3 linked regions of the Myxococcus xanthus genome follow. The main gene of each other region encodes a partner of the protein of the gene in region 3 in a complex. Links are inferred from orthologs where the notes say so. Each region holds a gene or a part of one and is shown on either strand. Other genes may lie near its edges. The genes, in order: BHS09_RS01355, BHS09_RS07290 and tolR.

What was found.
Region 1: the proteins of tolR (region 3) and BHS09_RS01355 are in contact, whole or in part, in a cryo-EM structure (PDB 9DDO), measured with the Escherichia coli proteins. The link is inferred for Myxococcus xanthus from one-to-one orthologs.
Region 2: the proteins of tolR (region 3) and BHS09_RS07290 are in contact, whole or in part, in a cryo-EM structure (PDB 9DDO), measured with the Escherichia coli proteins. The link is inferred for Myxococcus xanthus from one-to-one orthologs.

Annotation. Positions count from the first base shown.
Region 1 is NZ_CP017174.1:322,651-329,856, forward strand. What follows is about bases 1,560-4,326. They hold BHS09_RS01355 (MotA/TolQ/ExbB proton channel family protein), read right to left. Parts: upstream 3,436-4,326; coding sequence 2,683-3,435; downstream 1,560-2,682. Other genes in these bases: BHS09_RS01340 (TonB-dependent receptor), read right to left, coding at 1,560-1,777; BHS09_RS01345 (ExbD/TolR family protein), read right to left, coding at 1,855-2,280; BHS09_RS01350 (ExbD/TolR family protein), read right to left, coding at 2,292-2,699; BHS09_RS01360 (energy transducer TonB), read right to left, coding at 3,481-4,263. Also shown: more of BHS09_RS01340, read right to left, coding at 1-1,559; BHS09_RS01365 (glycosyltransferase family 87 protein), read right to left, coding at 4,347-5,666; BHS09_RS01370 (dihydrolipoyl dehydrogenase family protein), read right to left, coding at 5,696-7,087. UniProt on the Escherichia coli protein: Involved in the TonB-dependent energy-dependent transport of various receptor-bound substrates. Protects ExbD from proteolytic degradation and functionally stabilizes TonB.
Region 2 is NZ_CP017174.1:1,713,031-1,720,220, reverse strand. Bases 2,820-5,570 are described here. They hold BHS09_RS07290 (energy transducer TonB), read left to right. Parts: upstream 2,820-3,694; coding sequence 3,695-4,447; downstream 4,448-5,570. Other genes in these bases: BHS09_RS07280 (ExbD/TolR family protein), read left to right, coding at 5,328-5,570; BHS09_RS07285 (MotA/TolQ/ExbB proton channel family protein), read left to right, coding at 4,519-5,202; BHS09_RS07295 (TonB-dependent receptor domain-containing protein), read right to left, coding at 2,820-3,460. In the rest of the region: BHS09_RS07300 (hypothetical protein), read right to left, coding at 1-232; more of BHS09_RS07295, read right to left, coding at 269-2,819; more of BHS09_RS07280, read left to right, coding at 5,571-5,744; BHS09_RS07275 (ExbD/TolR family protein), read left to right, coding at 5,744-6,244; BHS09_RS07270 (DUF2378 family protein), read left to right, coding at 6,323-6,946; BHS09_RS07265 (hypothetical protein), read right to left, coding at 6,847-7,190. UniProt on the Escherichia coli protein: Interacts with outer membrane receptor proteins that carry out high-affinity binding and energy dependent uptake into the periplasmic space of specific substrates such as cobalamin, and various iron compounds (such as iron dicitrate, enterochelin, aerobactin, etc.).
Region 3 is NZ_CP017174.1:7,192,421-7,199,563, reverse strand. Bases 1-2,704 are described here. They hold tolR (protein TolR), read right to left. Parts: upstream 1,735-2,704; coding sequence 1,267-1,734; downstream 1-1,266. Other genes in these bases: BHS09_RS29545 (hypothetical protein), read left to right, coding at 2,703-2,704; BHS09_RS29550 (MotA/TolQ/ExbB proton channel family protein), read right to left, coding at 1,747-2,457; BHS09_RS29560 (energy transducer TonB), read right to left, coding at 475-1,263; tolB (Tol-Pal system beta propeller repeat protein TolB), read right to left, coding at 1-478. Outside these bases: more of BHS09_RS29545, read left to right, coding at 2,705-3,653; murI (glutamate racemase), read left to right, coding at 3,769-4,584; carF (plasmanylethanolamine desaturase), read right to left, coding at 4,656-5,501; BHS09_RS29530 (hypothetical protein), read left to right, coding at 5,728-6,294; cell division ATP-binding protein FtsE, read left to right, coding at 6,457-7,143. UniProt on the Escherichia coli protein: Involved in the TonB-dependent energy-dependent transport of various receptor-bound substrates.

The sequences.
Region 1 (7,206 bases), 6.9 Mb from region 3 along the record:
GCAGGCGCGTGCTCTCGTAGCTCTCACCGCGGACGATGTTGCTTCCGCGCGCGGTGAACGTGCGGGTGTCGGTGCCGCGGGTGTAGAGGCCGAACCAGGTCAGCTCGTTGTCGCGGTCCAACTGGAAGCCGACGCTGCCCAGGCCGCTGAGGCTGGCCGTCTCGAAGCCCTGCGTGCTGCGGGCCGCGTCGCGGGCGTTGAGCGCGCCCGTCTCGTCGCGGTCGGTACGGGCGAAGGTGCCCTCCTGCACGCCGTCGCGGTGACCGTAGTTGGCGCTGGCCAGGTAGCCCAGCCGGCTGTTGCCGAAGCGCAGGGTGTCGCCCATGGACACGCCCAGGCCCATGTTGGGCAGCGCGGTGGTGCGGCGCGCCTGCCAGATGTTGGGGAAGCTGCGGTACTGCTGCTCCAGCACGTCGCTGGACTCGCCCGACATCCCCAGGCCGCTGTCGCGCGGAATCGCGTTGGGGAGCTGGCGGCTCCCGCCGGGGAAGCCCAGGTTCTCACCGAAGCCGCCCTGGGCCTGGCTGTTGCGCTCGCGGAACGTCGTCTCGGAGTCGCCGCCCAGGCTGATGCGCGGCTTGAGCTCGAACTCGCTCGGGTAGGAGTTGGTTTCGATGAGCAGCGTGCCGCCGGCGAAGGTGCCGGGGAGGTCCGGTGTGTAGCTCTTCACCACGTTGAGGTTGGCGAGCAGGCTGGTGGGGAAGATGTCCAGCGGGACGCTGGGCTCGTCCGGCTCGGTGCTGGGCAGCAGCGCGCCGTTGAGCAGCGTGGTGCTGTAGCGGCCACCCAGGCCGCGCAGCAGCACGTAGCGGCCGTCCACCACCGTGGCGCTCACCACGCGCTTCACCGCGTCGGAGGCGCTGGAGTCCGGCGTTCGCGCGATTTCCTGCGCGCTGATGGCGTCCGACACGGCGGCGGCCTTCTTGCGCTCCTGGAGCAGCGCGCCCTCGGCCCGGCGGTCCGCGCGGGCCTCGACGACGACTTCCTGCACCGCGCCTTCGTCCGCGCCGAGCGCGATGTCCAGCTTCGTCGCCTTGCCCTTCGTCACCACGACGCCGGTGATGCGGCGGCCCTGGTACACGTCATAGAAGACGCGCAGGTCGTACTTTCCGGGCGGCACCGCGACCCGGTAGAAGCCGTCCAGGTCGGTGAGCACCTGCTTCTGGGCGCCCGTCACGACCTTCACGGTGGCCTCGATGAGGCCCTCGCCGTTGGCTTCGTCCGTCACGCGGCCGTGGATGCCGGTGAAGCCCGGGGGCGGCACGGAGGACTCGGCCAGCATCGCCTCGTCGTCGCTCATGTCCTCCATGGACTCATCGACCGGCGCCGCGGGCTGCTGCGCGGTGGGGTCGGCTTCGGTGCCGGGCTGCTGCGCCGTCGGCAACGCCTCGGTGCCGGGCTGCTGCGCGGTGGGCGATGGCGTGACGCTCGGCTGCTGCGCGGTCGGCGCGGTCTCGGTGCCGGGGTGCGCGGCCGTCGGCGGCGTCACGGTGCCCGACTGCTGCGCGGAAGGATCAGCCGCGGTGGGCTGCGCGGCAATCCCAGACGGCTGCGTCGTGGTGTCCTTCGGCTGCGACGCTTGGGTTTCCTCGGATGGGGGAAGAGGTTGCGTGACGGGGTCGACCGCGGGAGCGGGAGCCGAGCCCGGAACGCCGGGCGCCTGTGCGAACACGGGCGTAGCTGTCATGACAAGCGCAGCCAAAATGGCGCGCAAGGGGGCAGTGCGAGACAACACGACACTCCTTGCCGAGGTGCGCGTAGAGAACGCGACACGCATGGCATCTGGATGAAGGGGCTGTGACGATTCAGGCGGCGGACCGCAAACTTGGTGTCACGGTCCGCCGCGGCACTGCATCAATCCGCGAGCTTGTCCGGCAGCACGCCGACAGTGATGTCCCCGCCTCGCGCGAGGTCCAGCACGTCCATTGCGGCGCCGTACGGCACATCATCACTGGCGTCGAAGAACACAATCTTGTCCGGGCGCGCGTTGAGCATGCGCTGGAGCCGGGCCACGACCTGGTCGCGGGGCACTTCTTCCCGGTTGATTCGCAGCACGCCGGACTTGTCCACCGTGAGGACCACCGGTGGCCGTGCATCGGGAGGAGGCGGAGGGGCCTCCTGGTCATCGCCCTTGGCGGGCACCGTCATCCACATCTGCTTCGTCATCAGCGGGGTGACGACCATGAAGATGATGAGGAGGACGAGCACCACGTCCACCAGGGGCGTCACGTTCATCGCCGGGCGGATGCCGCCCTTTCCGCCTCCGAGGTCGAATGCCATGGCGTGCGCTCCTATTTCTTCTGTTTGTCGACGACCTGCAGGTTGATGCCGGGGAAGCCCAGCTCCTGCATCGCCTTGAAGAGGCCGCGCACCTCGGAGTAGCGCACGCCCCGGTCGGCCTTGAGCACCACGGGCGAGTCCGGGTCCTTCGCGCGCACGGCCTTCAGCTCGGCCATGAGCGCGTCGCGCTTGAGCTCCTTGCGGTCCAGGAAGAAGGCCCCGGTCGCGGACAGGCTCACCGTGGTGGGCGTCAGCTCCTTGTTCTCCTTGTCCGGGTTCGTCGCGGTGGGCAGCTCCACCGCGGCGCCGGACTCAATCTGGGGCGTGACGACCATGAAGATGATGAGGAGGACGAGCACCACGTCCACCAGGGGCGTCACGTTCATCTCCGGCGTCAGGCTCCTACGCGGGGTGGACATCGCGGGACTCCTTGCGAGCAGCCAGCTCCGGGCCCGTGGCCACCGCCGCGCCGTTGACGGCGGCGGGCTTCTGCGGCCCCAGGTCCTCCAGGTAGTCCATGAACTCGCTCCGCGCGGCGTCCAGGGAGAGCTGGAGCGAGTCGGCGCGAGTGGAGAGGAAGTTGAACATCAGCACCGCGGGGATGGCGACGAGCAGACCCAGGGCCGTGACGACGAGCGCCTCGGCGATACCGGCGGACACCGCGCCCAGGCCGCCGGAGCCTTCCTTGGCGATGCCGGCGAAGGCCTCGATGATGCCCACCACCGTGCCAAGCAGACCGACGAAGGGCGCCACCGAGCCGACGGTGGCGAGCACGGACATGCCGCGGCGCACGTCCGCGCTGACGCGCTCGTTGATGCGCACCAGCTCACGGCGCGTGAGCTCCACCGGGCCCAGCTTGCCGGCGGGCACGCGGGACCTGGCCAGGAAGTGCTTCATGCCTCCGCCCAGCAGCATGGCCAGGTGGCTGCCCTTGGTGGCCTCCGCCTCCTTCACCAGCGCTTCGTGCTGGTGCTGGGTGAGGAGCGGACCGGCGCGGGACGCGAAGCGCTTGGAGATGGAGCGCGAGCGGAAGAAGACGAAGAGGCGTTCGAAGAACACCGCGAGGGACGCGACGGCGAAGAGGATGAGGGTCCACGCGATGCCCAGCGCGAACACACCCATGTGGTTGTAGATGTCCCTGAGATTGAAATTCATGACGGGTTGCTCCTGGGGGGCAGGTGCGGGTGAGGCCTTTTCGGCTTACGACTTGAGACGGAACGGAACCTTGAAGATGCGGAACACCGCCGTGGGCTGACCGCCGACGACTGCGGGCTTGAAGCGCCACGTCTTCGCGGCGGCCATGGCCGCGCTGGCGAAGGGCTCGTCGCCGCGCATCACCTTCAGCTGGCTGACGCGGCCATCCACGCCCACCACGCCCTTGAGGATGACCATGCCTTCCAGGCCCTTGGAGCGGGCCTCGGAGGGGTATTCCGGCGTGAGGTTGGAGGAGAGGGGCTCCGGCGGCGTGCCGGACTCCGGAAGGTTGATGGGCGCGACGCGGCCGCCACCGCCGGCGAGCGTGTCACCGCCAGGGACGCCGCCCACCACGCCACCGGGAACGAGCGCGCCGGTGCCACCCACGGCGATGGGCGCGGCGGCCACCGTCTCCGTCGCGGCCTCGGGCGGCTTCTCCAGCGGTACTTCCTTGGGGACGACGATGGGCGCGGGCGCCACGGTGGGCGCGGCCGGCGGGGGCGCCTTCGCGGCTGCGGGCGGAGCGGGCCTGGGCGCCAGCTTCGGCTTGGGAGGAGGCGGGGGCGGAGGCGGCGGCTTCGCCTCAACCACGGGTGGTGGCGGAGGAGGGGGCGGCGGACGGAACACCACGTCCGTGCCCTTCTTCTCTTTGATGACTTCCGTCACCTTGCCGGCCGCGGTGATGGCGGCGATGCCCATCAGCGCGAACACGGCGACGGACGCCGTAGTGGAGAGCGCGAACCGCCGCGCCGATTGGACGTCCGGGCCGCTGTCGAAGGTCTCGAACATGACTGGACGCGCATATAGCGACGCCATGTGTCGGGCCTGTCCGGGGCCCGTGACACTTTGCTTCCATCAACTTGTCGGAAGCGTCACGGCGCGAGCCCGCCACCAAAGCAACGTGGCAGGCGTGACACGGCGTCGGCGTCCACCACCGCTCGCGGTGCGCCCATGCGGCGCATCTGCGACAGCAGGGCGATCAGCAGCGCCGTGTAGACGAGCGCGAAGGGGCGCCACAGGAGGACGTGGCGGCTCCATTCCGCGCCCAGTCCCGAGTCGGAGACGAGGACACCCGTGAGGGCGATGAGCGCCACCAGCACCAGGTTGGGCCGGTGGCGGCTCTCCACCGCGGCACGGATCAACGGCCAGGCCAGCACGTAGTTCGCGCGCCACGCCAGCGGTGACAGCAGGGTGACACCCAGGCAACACACGGCGATGAGGTCCGCTGGCCCGGGTCTTGCCCACACGACGGCGGCGACGAACAGGACCATGGCCACGGCCTGCGCCAGGGACATGTCACCGGGGGGCACCACGGTGTCGGGCGGGTACACCAGCGCCAGCAGCACGGTGGGCAGGCCCTGCGTGTTGGACTGGAGCGCCCAGGGCGGCGTGGTGCGCGCCAGCGTGTCGCTCCAGAGCTGGAACTGGACCAGCGTGCCGTCCCAGCCGTAGCGGGCGAGCGTGGGCAGGGTGAGCACCAGTCCCACCACCGCGGTGGCGCCGATGACGCGCCAATGCCGGCGCCACAGGAAGAAGAGGCCGACGAGGGCGGCGGGCGGCTTGAGCAGGAAGGCGACGGCGAAGGCGGCGCCGGGGCGCCACACCTGTCCGCGTTCGGCGCCGAGCGTGGACAGGAGGATGAGCAGCAGGATGACGGCGTCCACCTGACCGTAGAACAGCTCGAAGGTGAAGGACGGCAGCAGGGCCAGCGTCGTCAGCGCGGGCGCCCAGGCCCAGGGCGTGGCTTCCCCCGACGAAGGCGTGGCGCGCATGGTGAGGCGGGCCACTGCGGCGAGCGCGGCGATGGAGCCCAGGTTCCACAGGGCCACGGCGGCGCGCGCGGGGAGCAGGGTGAAGGGAAGGAAGAGGGGCGCGGTGATGGGCGCGTACTTGAACGGCATGGTGCCGTCGGACAGGCGGTAGATGTCCGTGGCTTCCCAGAACCGCTCCGCCGCCATGAGGTAGACGCGGAAGTCCACGCCCCTGCGGGGATGCTGACCCACGGCGACAGCGGCCACGGCGAGGACGGCCAGCACGAGCCACCAGGCCCAGCGCGCCCAGGGCGCACGCACTTCAAGGGATGTCCCCTCACCCGCGGCCGGTGGGGGGGATTCGGAGCGGGAGGGCCCCGGGGCGACGGCGGTCATCAGTAGGGAGGGGTGGGGTGGGCAGCGGCACCATTCCACGCCCACCCCCGCGCACGCAACGGAGGGGCGGCGGGCTAGAGGCCGTACGCCTCCAGCAGCTTCAACCACACCTCGCTCATGGTGGGGAACGACGGCACCGAGTGCCACAGCGTGTCGAGCGGCACCTCCCCTGCCACGGCGATGGTGGCCGCGTGGAGCATCTCACCCACCTCCGGCCCGGTGAACGTGGCGCCCACGAGCACCCGGCGCTTCTCGTCCACCACCCACTTCACGGTGCCAGTGAGGCCCTTGCCCACCAGCGACGTGCCGGGCACATCCTGGAGCTGCTTCTCCACCGTGCGCACCGGCAGCCCGGCCTCGCGCGCCTTGGCCTCGGTGAGGCCCACGCTGGCCACCTGCGGGTGGGTGAAGACGACTTGCGGGGTGGCCTTCGCGTCCGCCCAGGCCCTTGCCTGCTTGCCCGCGATGACGTCGCCCACCATGCGGGCCTGGTACTTGCCCATGTGGGTGAGGAGGTTGCGGCCGTTGGTGTCGCCGCACGCGTAGAGCCAGCCGCCGTCCACGCCCTTCGCGCGGAGCTGGTCATCCACCTCCACGGGCTTGCCGCCCACGAGCCCCACCGTCTCCAGCCCGAGTCCCTCCGTGCGGGGCACGCGGCCCATGGCCACCAGGACTTCGTCCGCGACGACCTGCTCTCCATTGGACAGCGTCACCGTCACCTCGCCCTTGCCGCCGGGCCGCTGGACGCGCGACACGTTCATTCCCAGCAGCACGCGCACGCCGGCGTCCCGCAGCGCCTGGGCCACCTGCTCTCCGGCGAAGGGCTCCGCCCGGGACAGCAATCCCTTTCCGCGCTGCACCAGCGTCACCTCGGAGCCCAGCGAGCGCCACGCCTGGGCCAGCTCCACCGCGACGGCGCCGCCGCCCAGCACCACCAGCCGCTTGGGCGCCTGCCTGGCCGCAGTGCCCTGGCGGTTGTCCCAGGGCTGGGCGTCTTTCAGCCCCGGGATGTCCGGGATGCGCGGCCGGCTGCCAGTGGCCAGCACCACGGCCTTGCGGGCCTCCAGCTCCCGCACGGCGCCGTCCTTGTTCTCCACGCGCACCTTGCGCGGGCCCGTGAGCTTGCCGGTGCCCCGCACCACCTTCAGCTTCGCGTCCTCGGCCCACTTCACCTGGGAGTCGTCCTGGTAGTTGCTGACCATCGAATTCCGGTGGTCCAGCACCGCGCGCGCGTCGATGCCATCCTGGAGCTTCTCGCGCACGCCGGCGGCATGCTCCGCCAGCCACCTGACTTCTCCCGGACGCAGCAAGGCCTTGCTGGGGATGCAGGCCCAGTACGAGCACTCACCTCCGAGCAGCTCATGCTCCACCAGCGCCACCGACAGCCCGGCCTCCGCGGCGCGCGCACCGGCGACTTCACCCGCGGGGCCCGCCCCAATCACCACCACGTCGAACGCTTCCGCCATGTGCCTTCACCTCGTGCTCGCTGCGTAGCGCGACGGCGGGCCATGCCCACGGCCGCGTTGAGACGCACGTCCGCTGCTGGAAAGTGAGGGTGGTCACCTGCCGACACCGGACACAGGGC
Region 2 (7,190 bases), 5.5 Mb from region 3 along the record:
CCGTCTCCGGGTTCACGTACTTGTAGACACCCATCAACTCCACGAGCGGCGCAGTCGTGGTGCACGCGTCGCCATTCGCGTCCTTGGGGGAATCCACGACGTCGTACTTCACCGCCCAGCTGGGAGACTCTTGCACGAAGCAGTTGGTCTCAGGTTGTTCGAAGCTGCAGCCCGTCAGCAGGCTTCCCGCGCCCACGAGAACCAACGCAGTATTGACGATGTTCTTGGTCATGTGACTGATGTTCCGATTCCGTGACTGGGCCTGGGATTAGAACGTGTACCGGATGCCGAAGCGGACCTGACGGGGCGCCTGGTACGAGAGCGGGTTCTTGAAGTTCTTGTTCACGTCGCCGTCGACACTGCCGAAGGGCTCATCACGCGGCGCTTGGTCCTGGAACTCCACGCGACCCGGCAGGTTACCCGGCTCGAGGTCGGCAGGCGTTCCACCCGGGATGGGCTTGATGTCGCGCACGGTATACGTCTGGTCGACCGTGTTCACGCCCTGGAAGTTGAAGAGGTTGAACACGTCCAGGGTGAACGACACCACGCTGTCCTTGCTGACGCGGTAGTTCACGCCAATGTTGGAGTCGATGGTGTTGATCCACGGCGTACGGCCGCCAGCGCCACGGGGGAGGACGAAGGACTCGTCCTGGAGGTAGGCCCAGTGGCTACCCCAGTAGTTGATCGGCGTACCAGAGCTACCGCGATAGGAGACACCCACGCTCGCCGACAGGGCGTTCGAGATGTTGAACTCCTTCGCACCGAAGACCTTGATCTGGTGCGTGCGGTCGAACGGCAGCAGACCCGTGCGGTTCTCCAGGAGCTCGATGAGATCGAAGTCCGAGAGGATGTTCGGGTCGAGCTGGCCCGTCTCAGGACGGAACAGACCAGGGTAGTTACCGTACAGGCGCGACCAGGTGTAGTTGGCCTGGGCGAGCCAGCCGTCGGCGAACGTACGGTTCAGGTAGACGGTGACGTTGTCGTAGTTACGAACCGGCGTCGGGAACTCACCGGCGAAGCCGCTGCCGGGGTTACCGAGGAAGTACGTGTTGCCGTCGTCGCGGCTCATGTCCTCGATGACCGAGTTCATGTCCTTGTGCGTGTAGCTCGCACCCAGGCGGGTGTTCGCCAGCACTTCGTACTCGGCGCCGACCACGATTTCGTCAGAGGACTGGGCCTTGATGTCCGGGTCGACCGGCGTCCCGCCAACCGTGCCGCCCGTGTAGAAGCGGTTCACGTTGCGGCTGCTCTCCGGAATGGCAAGCAGGTTCGAGTCGGAGTTGCACGTAGCCTGCTGGCTCTCGAAGCTGGACGGGTCGCACGAGGTCGTCGTGCCCTGGCCCGGCTCCGCGAGGGAGCGACGCGCGGAGATGCGGTTCTCACCCGGGAACGCGCGGTCCATCAGGTTGAGCGGGACCTGCTCGTAGTAACGAGCGAAGTTCACGAACACCTTCGCGCGGCCGTTGGCGAACGGGTCGACGATCGCGCCGATACGCGGCGACCACTGATTGCCGAGCAGCAGAGAGAGGTCGCCGTTGCCGCCGTAGAGCGCCTGCACGTCGTAGCGGACGCCCAGGTTCAGGGTCACCCGGTTCGCGATGGACCAGGAGTCCTGGAGGAAGCCACCGACCGTGGTGCTGGTCGTCTTGGCAACCTGGGTGAACTGCGTCACCGCAGAGTCAGGACCGGTCTGATACCCGTAGCGACGCGCATCGTGCACGGCGGGGCCCTGGCCAGCAACCCCGTAGTTCCCACCCTCCTGGAAGAACACGCCGCCGCCGTACGCCTTCACCTGGTCGAACGACAGCAACTCGACGTCCACGCCTGCCTTGAACACGTGGGTACCCAGCGCGTTCAGCAGGTAGGTGGCCTTCGCGTTGGCCTGGTAGCGATCCAGCGTCTGGTCGCTCATGAAGCCAGGGCCGCCCACCCCGTAGCCCGTCACCGGGCAGCGGAGCAGCTGCTCTGCAGGCGTGCTGCCGCAGGCACCCTCCTGCCCTTCGGGCAGGGCTTCGAACAGGGTCAGCGCGCGCGGGGTGGTGTACACCATCCGCGAGTAGCCGGCCAAGCCCGTGCGATCGCCCAGGTTGCTGCCGTCACCCGGCAGGGTGGACGCGGTCTGGTGGAACCAGCCGAGGTTCGCATCAACGAGGACCTTCTTGTCCGCGAAGGCACCGGCGTACTTCAGAGCCAGCGACGTCGTGTTGGCCTTCGTCTCCGTGAGACCGAAGTCACCCGGACGGGTAGCCAGCACGCCCGGCAGACCACCCGACTGGGGATTGACGCTCAGCTTCCCAAGGCCACCCGTCGACGTCGGCGTGCCGTTCAGGGCGAACGACACGTTGTGGTCCTGGTTGATGAGGTACGTCAACTTACCCATGTACTGAATGGTACGCGAGTCGGCGTAGTAGTTCCTGGCGGAACCGGGGATCGCGTCCGCGACCGTGAAGTCGGTCTCGTCCTTGATGGTGTTGCCTTCGTCATCGACGCGCAGCGCATTGAGCGTGCGGGTGTGCTGGTAGCGGGTGAACGACGGCGCGAAGCCGGCGAAGAACCACAGCTTGTCCTTGAGGATCGGACCACCGAGGGTGGCGCCGAAGTCGCCCAGGTTCCGCAGCTGGTTCAGGCCGGTGATGACCGTGCCCTCTTCACGAACCTGCTTGCGGGTGCCCTCGAGGGTGCCCGGCGTCCAGTTCGCGAACACGGAGCCGTGGAACTCGTTGGAGCCCGACCGGGTGACCGCGTTGATGACGCCGCCGGTGGACCGGCCGAACTCCGGCATGTAACCGCCGGTGATGATGTTCACGTCCTGCACGAACTCGATGCTCAACGGGCTGGCGTTCACGCCGAAGGCCGGGTCGTTCGTGGACAGGCCGTCCACCACGTAGCCGTTCTCAGGCGAGGTCGAGCCGTTGATGGACACGCCGTAGTTGTCGTTCTGGGCGCCAGGCGCGAGCTCGGCCAGGGACTCGAAGGAGCGGGTTGCGCCGCCCTTACCACCCGGACGCGCAACGGCGATGCGCTTGATGAACTCCTGATCGACGTTCACGCCCATCGTCGTGGAACCCACGTCGATGGTCGGGGGCGCGCCGACGATCTCCACCACCTCACCGAGCGCCTCGGGGAGCAGCTCCACGTTGACACGGATGGTGCGGTTGAGGCGCAGCTGGATGGCCGAACGAGCGTACGGCTTGAACTGCTCCTTCTCGAACCGCAGGGTATAGTCGCCGGGGGGCAACTGGGGGATGCGGTAGTTACCCTGCGCGTCGGTGACGACCGTCTGCTCACCCTGAAGGTTGGGCGAGGTGGCGGTCACAACGACGTCAGCGGCAGGCTGCCGACTCTGAGCGTCGATCACCGTACCGATGATCGTGCTCGACTGTGCGAAAGCCGCGGATCCGTACAGCAGACCTGCGGCGACAACAACTCCGGTTTCCCGGAGCACTCGGTTCAAGTGCATACCAGACCCCTCCAAGGTGGGCTGCAAGTGAAAATGACCCGGGAAAATATCCGAGGTCGAGCAGTTGTCAATAGACCGTTGCTTTTTGGTAACCAGTGGGGCAATTGCCCGATCACGCCACAACCGTCGACCATGCTTGCTTGAACCCGGAACGCGTTTCTGTATGGTAGCGCGCCCTTTCATCCGGGCGGAGCGTCGCCGATGGGTGTCCATTGGTGAAGAGGAGTCTAGTGCATGTTCGATTCAGTCCTTGACCGTGGTCAGGGGCCCAAGTCGCGATTCGGCGTCGGGGCTACTGTCTCGGTTATCCTCCATGTGGCGCTGTTCGGCCTCGCCGTCTGGCTGTCGACGCGGCCGCCCGTCGAAGAGGAGAAGGAGATTGAGGTCACGCTGAAGGCGACCATGGCACCGCCTCCGCCGCCCCCTCCGCCTCCGCCTCCTCCTGCCTCTTCGAGCAAGCCGAAGACGGAGCCGAAGAAGCCCAAGAAGCCGGACGCCATCGTCCAGCCGAAGGAGATTCCGAAGGAGGTCCCGAAGGAAGTGGAGCCCTCCGACGAGCCTCCCGCTGAAGAAGAGGCGAGCGAAGAAGTCGTCGAGGGCGGCGTGGAGGGTGGCGTGGTCGGCGGCGTCGTCGGTGGCGTGGTCGGTGGTGTGATTGGCGGCGTGGTCGGCGGCCAGTTGGGCGGGACGGGAACCGACGTGCTTCCGTTCGGCGCGGGCATGACGCGTCCAGAGAAGCTTTCCGGTCCTCAGCCCGAGTACTCTCGTGAGGCGCTCGAGGCTCGCGTCCAGGGAACGATGATCGTGAAGTGCATCGTCACCGTGGAAGGTCGAGTGGAGAACTGCCGGATCATCAAGCCCCTGCCCCACATGGACCGGGCCGTCCTGGACGCGCTGGCATCGTCGCGCTACAAGCCGGTCACGTTCCAGGGCCGTCCTGTGCAGGTGGACTACACCTTCACCCTGAACTTCAAGCTGCCGCGCTGAGTCAGGGCGCGTCGTTTAGAGGCGTATTGCCGACTACCCCGCGCTCGTGAGGAGGAGCGCTCAACCCAACCATGCAATTCACTCTCGCAGAAATCTGGGCGCACACGGGCCTCTTCGCCCGAATGATCATCTTCACCTTGGGCATCATGTCCATCGCCTCGCTGGTCGTGATGGCGGAGCGCATGATCGTCTTCCGCAAGACGCGGTCCGACAGCCGCAACTTCGCCGCGAAGATGGGTGCCATCCTGGCCAAAGGCGACCTGAACACGGCCGCCAACACCAACCTGGGCAAGGACGTGGGCCACCTGGGCCGGGTGATCAACTCCGGACTGACGGCGTACCGGATCAGCCCGAACAACAAGGACGTGGCGGTGGAGTCGGTGGCGCGCGCGCTGGAGCGTCAGGCGCAGCGTGAGGTCCAGAGCATGAAGCGCGGTCTGGGCCTGCTGGCCACGGTCGGCTCCACGGCGCCGTTCGTCGGTCTGCTCGGCACCACGATGGGTATCGTCAACGCCTTCCAGCTGATGGCGCAGGCGGGCTCCGGCGGTCTCGGCACCATCTCCGCCGGTATCGCCGAGGCGCTCATCACCACGGCCTTCGGTCTGCTCGTGGCCATCCCCGCGGTGATGGCGTACAACTTCCTGCAGGGCTGGGTGGACGCGCGCTCGGTGGACATCTCCGAGTCGTCCAACGAGTTCCTGGACGTGGTTGCCCGCCACCTGGGTGGTGGCGCGCACTCCTCGAACGCCGCCTGAGACGTCCCGGGCGAGCCGGGGACGACCCGATGCCCTTCACGGTGACTCTGTCTCCAGCTCTTCTTCGGGGAGCTGGAGGCCCACCGTGAAGGCGGGCACCTCCTTACCAGGAAACAGGTAAAGACATGGGAATGTCAGCAGGCCCCAAGGGGGGCGTCAAGAGCGACATCAACGTCACGCCGCTGGTCGACGTGGTGCTCGTGCTCCTCATCATCTTCATGGTCGTCACCCCGATGCTCCAGCGTGGCAAGTCCGTGGAGCTCCCGAAGGCCACCGAGATCGAGAAGGAAGGAAAAGGGAAGGAAGCCGACCCGCTCATCCTCTCCATCACCCCGGACAAGAAGGTGTTCGTGGAGAATGACCAGGTGGATGAGAAGGGGCTCCAGGAGAAGCTCACCGAGGAGATGTTGAAGGATCCAGGCAAGAAGATCCTGCTCAAGGGCGACAACGCGCTCAGCGTCGGTGACGTGCGCAAGGTGCTGGACGTGGCCCGCAAGTCCAAGGCCAAGCAGATCTCCCTGGGCGTCGAGGAGAAGAAGTAATGGCCGGCCGCAAGCAACGACAGTGGGTCAAGCCCCAGGCGCAGCCGAACTCGGAGATCAACGTCACGCCGCTGGTCGACGTGGTGCTGGTGCTCCTCATCATCTTCATGGTCGTCACGCCGCTCCTCGAGAAGGACATCGTGGTGCGCGTGCCGGACACCGAGGTCGAACAGGAGCCGACGCCTCCCGACCCGAACGACCAGCAGTTGGTGGTCCAGCTCGACAAGGACGGTGGCTACTCCATCAACACGGAGAAGATTGCCCCCGCCGACTACGTGACGCGGCTCAAGCGCATGCTGGCGGCCAAGAAGGCGGACGACAAGGTCGTCTTCTTCATGGCGGATGACGCCACCAACTACGGGCGGCTCATCACCGCGCTGGACGGCGCGAAGGCCGCTGGCGCGAAGGTGCTGGGCATGGCCACGGAGCTGCCGCAGAACGCCATCATCCAGGGCACCTCGGTCGATACGCCGACCCCGCCCCCCGCACCCACGCCCTGAGACTCCTCTTCCGGAGCCTACGCTCCGGGTGGGTACGTGGTTCACATCGAGAAGCTCGTCGGCTAGAGTTCACTCCTCATGGCCGACGAGCTTCTCATTTTCGAGCAGACCATCGAAGCCCTGTTCCTGCGGGCACTGCACGGGCGCCTGACGCCTGAGTGCAAGGCACGCCTGCGTCAGGCAGGGCTCGATGTGGACCAGAAGCTCCGGCCAGCCTACACCTTCGATGCGTGGATGACGTTCCTTCGCATCACGTCGGAGGAGCTCTTTCCCCAACTCTCGCTCGAGCAGGGAACCTGGAAGCTGGGTGAGGCCTATATCGAAGGCTTCCGCGAGACGATGCTGGGACGCGCCGTCCTCTCATTGCTTCGCGTGCTGGGGCCCCGCAGGACGCTGATGCGGGCCACGCAGAACTTCCGGGCTGGCAACAACTACACGGAATCCAAGCTGCGTGAGCTGGGGCCCACCCAGTTCGAGCTCTGGATGAACGAGGTAGGCCCCTACCCTGCCTTCACCGCGGGCATCATCCACGCGGGGCTGCGGGTGGCCGGTGCGCAGGACATCGTCATCGAGATGTCCGGCTACGACGGCCACGCCTGCGTCTACCGAATCAACTGGAACGAGGCCTCGGTCTCTTCCGGCGTGGCGGGCAGCGGAGACTCCAAGGCCGCCAGGAGGTCGGGGTCCATCAGCTCCCTGTAGATGAACTCCGCCAGCAGGCCCGTCACCATCCAGATGGGCAGGATGTAGAGCGAGGTCATCTGCCAGAGAATGGCGCCGGCATCCGCGTAGTACCAGATGCGGTATCCCGTGAGCCGCTCCAGCAGGACCCCGGAGAAGCCTTCAAAGAGCAGGATGACCACGCCGTACACAGCGGCTCGCAGGCCCGTGTGCTGGTACAGCATCCAGCGGTAGAGCGGCTCGATGAAACAGAAGCACGCCACGC
Region 3 (7,143 bases):
TGGGCTCGCGGGTGAAGTGCCGGTAGAGCGCGTCCGCCAGGCGGTGCGCCAGCAGCGAGGCATTATCGGCGGGCGCGTCCTTGGACACCTTCAGGTCCTCGCGGCCGGTGCCCACGTTGAACAGGCGTAGCTCACCGCGCACCACGCCGCCGTCCTGCGCCAGCGACACCTTCACGAGCGCTTCGGCGCCCACGTCCGCCCAGCGGCTGAAGTTGATGCTGGCCGCGGCCATGCCTTCCTTCGCGTCCGCCGTGAAGCCCTTGCGGTCCAGCACCTGGAGGATGCCGGAGGCGGCCAGGTCGAAGCTGAAGGCCAAGTCGAAGGGCGCCACCAACGCCTTCGCGCCATCGTTCTGCGTCAGGGGCGCGGGTACCGCCACGGGCAGCGGGCGGAAGTTGGCGCCGGAGATTTCGATGGTGGGCGCCTGCGCGAGCGCGACGACGGGGAGGAGCAGCAGGGAGAGGAGCAGGGCTTTCATAGGGCGTTGAACACCAGGTTGACGCCGCTCTTCTGCAGGGCGTCCCGGAGATGGTCAGGCGGAGGAGAAAAGGGCGCGGCCTTGCGCACGGCCGTGACGACGGCCGAGTCGAAGAGGTCGTTCCCACTGGCCTTGGTGAGATTCACGTCCAGCACTTCACCCGTGCGGCCCAGGCGCACCGCCACCATGGCCTTGAGGTGCAGCCGCTCGGATTCGGGGATGGTGTCCGCCACGCTGTAGTGGCGGCGGACCTGCGACTGGAGCAGGCCGAAGTAGCGCTCGCCTTCCGCGGTGGCCGAGTCGCCGTCCGGGTCGCCGTCCTCGGCGCCCTCCGCCTCCTCGGGCTCGGCCGCCTTGGCCGTCTTGTCGAAGGCACCGAAGAGCCGCTTGCGCCGGTCCTCGCCGGTCGTCTCGCCCTTCTGCGGCGTGGGCTTGGACGTGGAGGGCTCCGGCTGCACACCCGGGATGGGCACCGCCACCTTGGCGGGGGAGGGCTCCGGGGGCGGGGCCTCCGGAGCGGGCTTGGGTGCGTCCACCTTCTTGGGGGGCGGTGGCAGCTGCTCCTTGCGCGGCAGCAGCTTGGAGTCGCGCGGCTTGCCCAGGCGCACCAGCGTGGCGCGAATGGGCTTGGTGTCCAGGTCCACCTTGGGCGTGGCGGAGTAGCGCGCGTACGCAATCGCCGCCACCAGCACCAGGATGTGCCCCACGACGGACACCACCACGAAGCGCGACAGCCGCGTGGAGCGCGTGACGAGCAGGCTGTGGCTTACCGCGGAGGGCGTCATGGGCTAGCGCTTCGCTTCCTTCGACTTGCCTTTGCCAGTGTTGGACGTCCGACCCCCGGTCGACGGGTCCGTAATCATGCCCACGTTGCCAATGCCCGCGCGCTGGGCCGCGGCCATGACCTCCACCACCACACCGTACGGCACGTCCCGGTCCGCGTGGAGATAGACTTCCTTGTCGGCCTGCGCCTTGGCGTTGGCGGCGAGCTTCTGCTCCAGCTCCTCCAGCGCCACTTCCGCATCACCGATGTAGACCTTGCGCCCCGCGTCGATGGAGAGGACCAGCTTCTTCTCCGTGGCCTCCACCGGCGCGGCCTTGGTCTCCGGCAGGTTCACCTTCACGCCCTGCTGGATGAGGGGCGCCGTCACCATGAAGATGATGAGCAGCACCAACATCACGTCCACCATGGGCGTGACGTTGATTTCGCTCATGGTGGTGCGGCCACCGCCGCGGTTTCCTCCGCCCATTCCCATGGTGGCCCCCGGCTACCGGAAGAAGTGACGCTTGATGATGTTGAGGAAGTCCGCGGAGAAGTTCGACATCTCCGTGTCGAACACCTTGATGCGGCTGACGAACGAGTTGTAGGCGACCACCGCCGGAATCGCCGCGAACAGGCCCGCGGCGGTAGCGAAGAGCGCGTTGCCCACCGGCGCGGCCACCGTGGCCAGCGTCGCGTTGCCCTGTTCGGCAATCTGGTTGAACGCGCTCAGGATGCCGATAACGGTGCCGAACAGGCCCACGAAGGGCGACGCCGCGCCCACGGTACCCAGGAAGGACACCCGGTTCTCCAGCTCGGTGATTTGCGCCGTGGAGGCCCGGTGGAGCGCGCGCTCCACGTTCTCGATGCCGCCCAGCCGTTCGGCCAGCGCGCCTTCGGTGCCGCCCTCCTTGGCTTGCGCCAGCTTGGTCAGCTCCTCATAGCCAGCGCAGAAGACCTTCGACAGCGGCGAGCCGTCCAGCTTCTGGGCCGTCTGGTAGATGGCTTCCAGGCGCGAGGCCTTCCAGAAGGTGTCGAGGAAGGTGAGAGATTGTGCGCGAGCCTTGGCGAGCTGGGACGCCTTCATGGCGATGAGGGCCCAGGAGGCCACGGATACGCCCATCAGGAGCAGCAGGACTGCCAGCTCGATGAGGGAGGCGTCGCGGATGATCTCCACGTAGTTCATGGCGCCAAGCGCCAGGGGCAGGTGGGGCGTCATGGGGAGCAGCGCGTAACACTCCGATAAGACAGGGTCAAACAATGGGGAAACGGTTGCTTGCTTGAGCTGGATTGCCCAGGGCGGTGAATAATTCCCGCCGCCGCCCGTCGGATGGAGCAGAAGCGGGCCGAACACCTTACTGCCCCACCGACAGGTGCCCCATGAACTCCCGGTTGCTGGTCGCATTCCTCTGCTTGTTTGCGATCCTCCCTGGCTGTGTCGTCCATGAAGAGCCGTGCTGCGATGTGCCCCGCTACGAGGGGGATGTGACCTTCCGCTGGAGCTTCGGTGGTCAGCGCTGCGACGATGTCCGCGCGGTCCATGGCGTCAACGTCATCATCCCCGGCGAGGTGCTGGCCAACGACGGCCGCTACAACTGCCAGGCGAACGGCTTCGACGGCATCGTCCTCCACCGATTCGCGCCGGGGACCTACTCGTTCCGCCTGGAAGGCGTCGGCTACGGCAATGAGTTGCTGTACGAGACCCATGGAACCTTCACCGTGGACGGCAACGTGACGGTGAACGTGGACCTGACCCCGACGGGCGCTCCGCCGTCCTTCGCCTACCTGAGCTGGCTCTTCCCGCCGAACAGCTACAGCCCCAGCCCCAACTGCAACCAGGCGGGGATCACCCACGTCGAGGCGAGCGTGGATGGCGGTGACTGGGCGCGCTTCGAGTGCTGGGAAGGGCACGCCGCCAACCAGATCCGCACGCCGTACCTGGACCCGGGCTACCACGGGTTGGAGCTCGTCGCCGTCGATAGGAATGGCCTGCCCTGGTACTACTTCGGGGGCGACATCCTCACCCAGTTGGGGCAGCCGACCTCCCACACCGGGTCGATGTGGGCCATTGGCGGGGCCTCTGTCCGGTGGGAGCTGCGCTCGCGTTACGGGAACCGCCAGACCTGCTACGAGGCCGGCCTGCAGCGCGTGGGCATCAACTTCCGCGACATCCACACCGGTGAACTGGTGTACGGCGACGTCGGTGACTGGCACGACTGCGTCGATGGCCCGAATGAAAGCTCGGTGGTGGTGTACCAGTTCCTGCGGCCCGGCCGTTACGTGGTGGAGATGTACGCCAGCGCTCGCGACGGTCGCGAGTACTTCTCGCCGAACAACTCGCCTGTCATCGACGTGGTCGCCCACCAGTTCCCGGGCCCGAACTCCTCGCTGCCGGTGTACCTCATCGAGGACTGAGCGCGTCAGGTGGGCTGGGCAGTGAGCGGAGGGCCGGGATGATGCATCCCGGCCCTTCGTGCGTTCAGCGGGGCTGCCGCTGACGCTGGCATCAAACGTGATAGGGACACGCTCCATGCGGCAAGGCAGCCACAGTCCCATTGGTGTCTTCGATTCAGGCGTCGGAGGGCTCACCGTCCTCAAGGCCCTCATGTCCCGGCTCCCTCACGAGAGCACGGTGTACCTGGGGGACACCGCGCGGGTGCCCTACGGCACCAAGTCCGGCGAGGTGGTGACGCGCTATTCGCTGAAGAACGCGGAGTTCCTCCTGGAGCGCGGCATCAAGCTGCTGGTGGTGGCGTGCAACACCGCCTCGGCCGTGGCGCTGCCCGCGCTGGAGGCGGCGCTGCCAGTGCCGGTGGTGGGCGTCATCCTCCCCGGCGCGCGGGCGGCGCTGGCGCGCACGCAGGGGGGCGGGGTGGGTATCATCGGCACACCCGGCACCATCCGATCGGGCGCCTACCAGCGCGCCCTTGAGTCCGCGGACCCACGGGTGCGGGCGAAGGCCCGCGCCTGTCCGCTCTTCGTGCCGCTGGCGGAGGAGGGGTGGACCACGGGCGACGTGCCCCTGCTGGTGGCGCGCGACTACCTGGCCGAGTTCACCCGCGACGGCGTGGACACCCTGGTGCTGGGCTGCACGCACTACCCGCTGCTCAAGGGGGTCATCGCGGAGGTGGTGGGGCCGCACGTGGCGCTGGTGGACTCGGCGGAGGCCACCGCGGACGCCGTGGCCGCGCTGCTGTCCGAGCGGGACGGACTGGCGCCGGCGTCGCGAGGCACTCCGGAGCACGCGTACTACGTCACCGACGTGCCGGAGCGCTTCATGGAGGTGGGAGCCCGTTTCCTGGGCCGGCCCATCACCGCCGCGGAGCAGGTGGACCTGACCTTCTGACGGGTGACGCGGCGCGGACGCACGAACGCCCGCCGCGGCAGGCCGGGCGGGCGTCCTGGTACGGCGGAGGACTACGGCCGCGTTGAGGCGGGCTTCTCCTGCACGGTGGCCTGGGTGAGCAGCTCCTTGGCCGCCTGGACCACCGGGGCCTCGCTGCCACCCGCGGCGACCACCAGCGCGCGCGCCGCCTCCGCGCCGATGTCGTCCTGGCGCGGCAGCAGGCCCGTGGCCCAGGTGATGAGCCGCTCGGCGGTGGGGAAGAAGTGGACCATCGTCAGCGGCTTGTTCATCCAGCCTACGGTGATGCAGTAGTACTTGTTGTACGGCTTGGTGTGATGGATGCGGTGGTGGTCGGGGGGCAGGATGAGGTGCACGCGCTGGAGGAAGCCGACGAGCGCGGGCGGCGAGTCCATGTGCGACCACTTGTGGAACTGATTGGTCGCCATCACCCAGAAAATCATCGCGCCGAGGAAGGACGCGCAGAACACCCAGCCCGGGCCGCTCATGGGCATGCACAGGGCCATGATGGCCACCGGCAGGGAGATGAGGCAGTTGTTGCCGTTGGTCTCCACGAAGTCGTGGCGGGTGATGGCCTTCTCGTCCACGTGGTGCTCGCGGAAGGGGCGGATGAGCGCCTTGCCCAGCAGCGGCATCTCCGTGGAGCCCCACGTGTCGCCCATCCAGTGGACGAAGCCGGAGACGAAGTCCGCGGCGAGGTAGCCCAGCAGCACCGCGCTGAGCAGCAGCCACGTGCCCGCATAGGGGTTGCCCCACAGCCGGTACACCAGCGCCACCTCCAGGGAGACGAAGGAGACGATGGCGGCAATCTCCATCGCGCGGATGGCGGGCGAGTACCCCTGGGCCAGCACCTGGGCGTCTTGCTGGCGCACCTTCTTTTCAATCTCTTGGGTCTTCATCCGGGCGTCCTCGCCGTTGGTGGGGGGGTCGAGAACCCCGTCCGTCAGCCTGTACGTATCCCAGCCGCTTTCAGCTTTTCAACGGAACTGCCGGGCAATCGCCGTGGCCTGCACGGCTGGTGGGCCAGGGAGTCACTCGTGTGCGTGTGGCAGCACGAAGGACGAGAGCAGGTCACGCTTACCTTGTGTCGTGCGGATGCGGCTGGTACGGTCCGCGACCTCGGCGATGACGAAAACCTTCGAAAAAGCCGTCACCGGCTTCAATCACAACATCAAGCACAAGGGGAAGGTCTACCACGTCCAGACCGAGGACTCGGGCGTCAACAACCCCCACATCATCACCCACCTGTTCGTGGGCGGGAACATCCTCGCGTCGAAGAAGACGTCCTACGCGGACATCCTCAACGCGGAGAACCTCGCGGAGGTCGTGCGTGAGTTGATGGAGGAGCAGCACAAGGAGATGCTGCGCAACCTCATCAACGGGGTGTACGACAGCTACGAGTCCACCGCGCGCAGCTACCAGCCCGGTCAGCTCGCGGCGGATACGGACCCGGCGCAGGTGAAGCTGCAGCCTGGCCAGTCCATGGCGCAGCGGCCGCCTCCGCCTCCTCCGCCCGTGGCGGTTCCCGCGCCCGTGGTGGTTCCTCCGGAGGTCGCCGCGGCGCGCGCCCTCAAGGAGAAGCCGAAGATCAACGAGATTGGCGTGGAGACGCTCTTCGGCGAGGACCTCATCTCGGAGAAGAGCCTCGACGAGGTCATCCTCAGCTACCTGGCGGGCGAAGGCGAGCAGTAGCCCGCCCACGCGGTCTTCCGGATGTGGGCGCCTGGCGTGCCCATCCGGACATCGCTCCAGATATTCGTGCGGCCTGGGCGAACGGGCAGGAATCCCTCTCGCGGGGCGTGCGTGGGGGATGCCGCCCGGGCGTGCTAGGTTGGCGGCCTTCCGCCCGCCGCCATGATTCAGTTCTTCCACGTATATAAGGCGTATCCCGGCGACCCACCGGTGTTGTCGGACATCAACCTCAACGTGGAGAAGGGCGAGTTCGTGTTCCTCACGGGCCCTTCGGGCGCGGGGAAGACGACGCTGCTGAAGCTCATCTTCTGCGCGGAGAAGGCCACCAAGGGGCAGATTCTCGTGGGCGGCCGCAACATCGCCCGCATCCGTGAGTCCGCGGTGCCGTACCTGCGGCGCAACATCGGGGTGGTGTTCCAGGACTTCAAGCTGCTGCCGCACCGGACGGTGGAGGACAACGTGTCCTTCACGCTGGACGTGTTGGGCGTGCCCCGCGCGGAGGCGCGCGAGAAGGTGCGGCGCATGCTCAAGCTGGTGGGGTTGGAGCACAAGGCGGACTCCTACCCCCTGCGCCTGTCGGGTGGAGAGCAGCAGCGCGTCGTCATCGCGCGGGCGCTCGTCAATGACCCCACCATCCTCCTGGCGGACGAGCCCACCGGCAACCTGGACCCGGCGCTCACCGTCGAAATCATGGACCTGCTCACGCAGGTCAACGTGCGCGGCACCACGGTGATGGTGGCCACGCACGATGCGACGCTGCTGTCGCGCTACCAGAAGCGCACCGTGCGCCTGGAGCGCGGGCAGATTGTGTCCGACGAGGACGGCGTCAAGGCGGCGCGCCGGATGGTG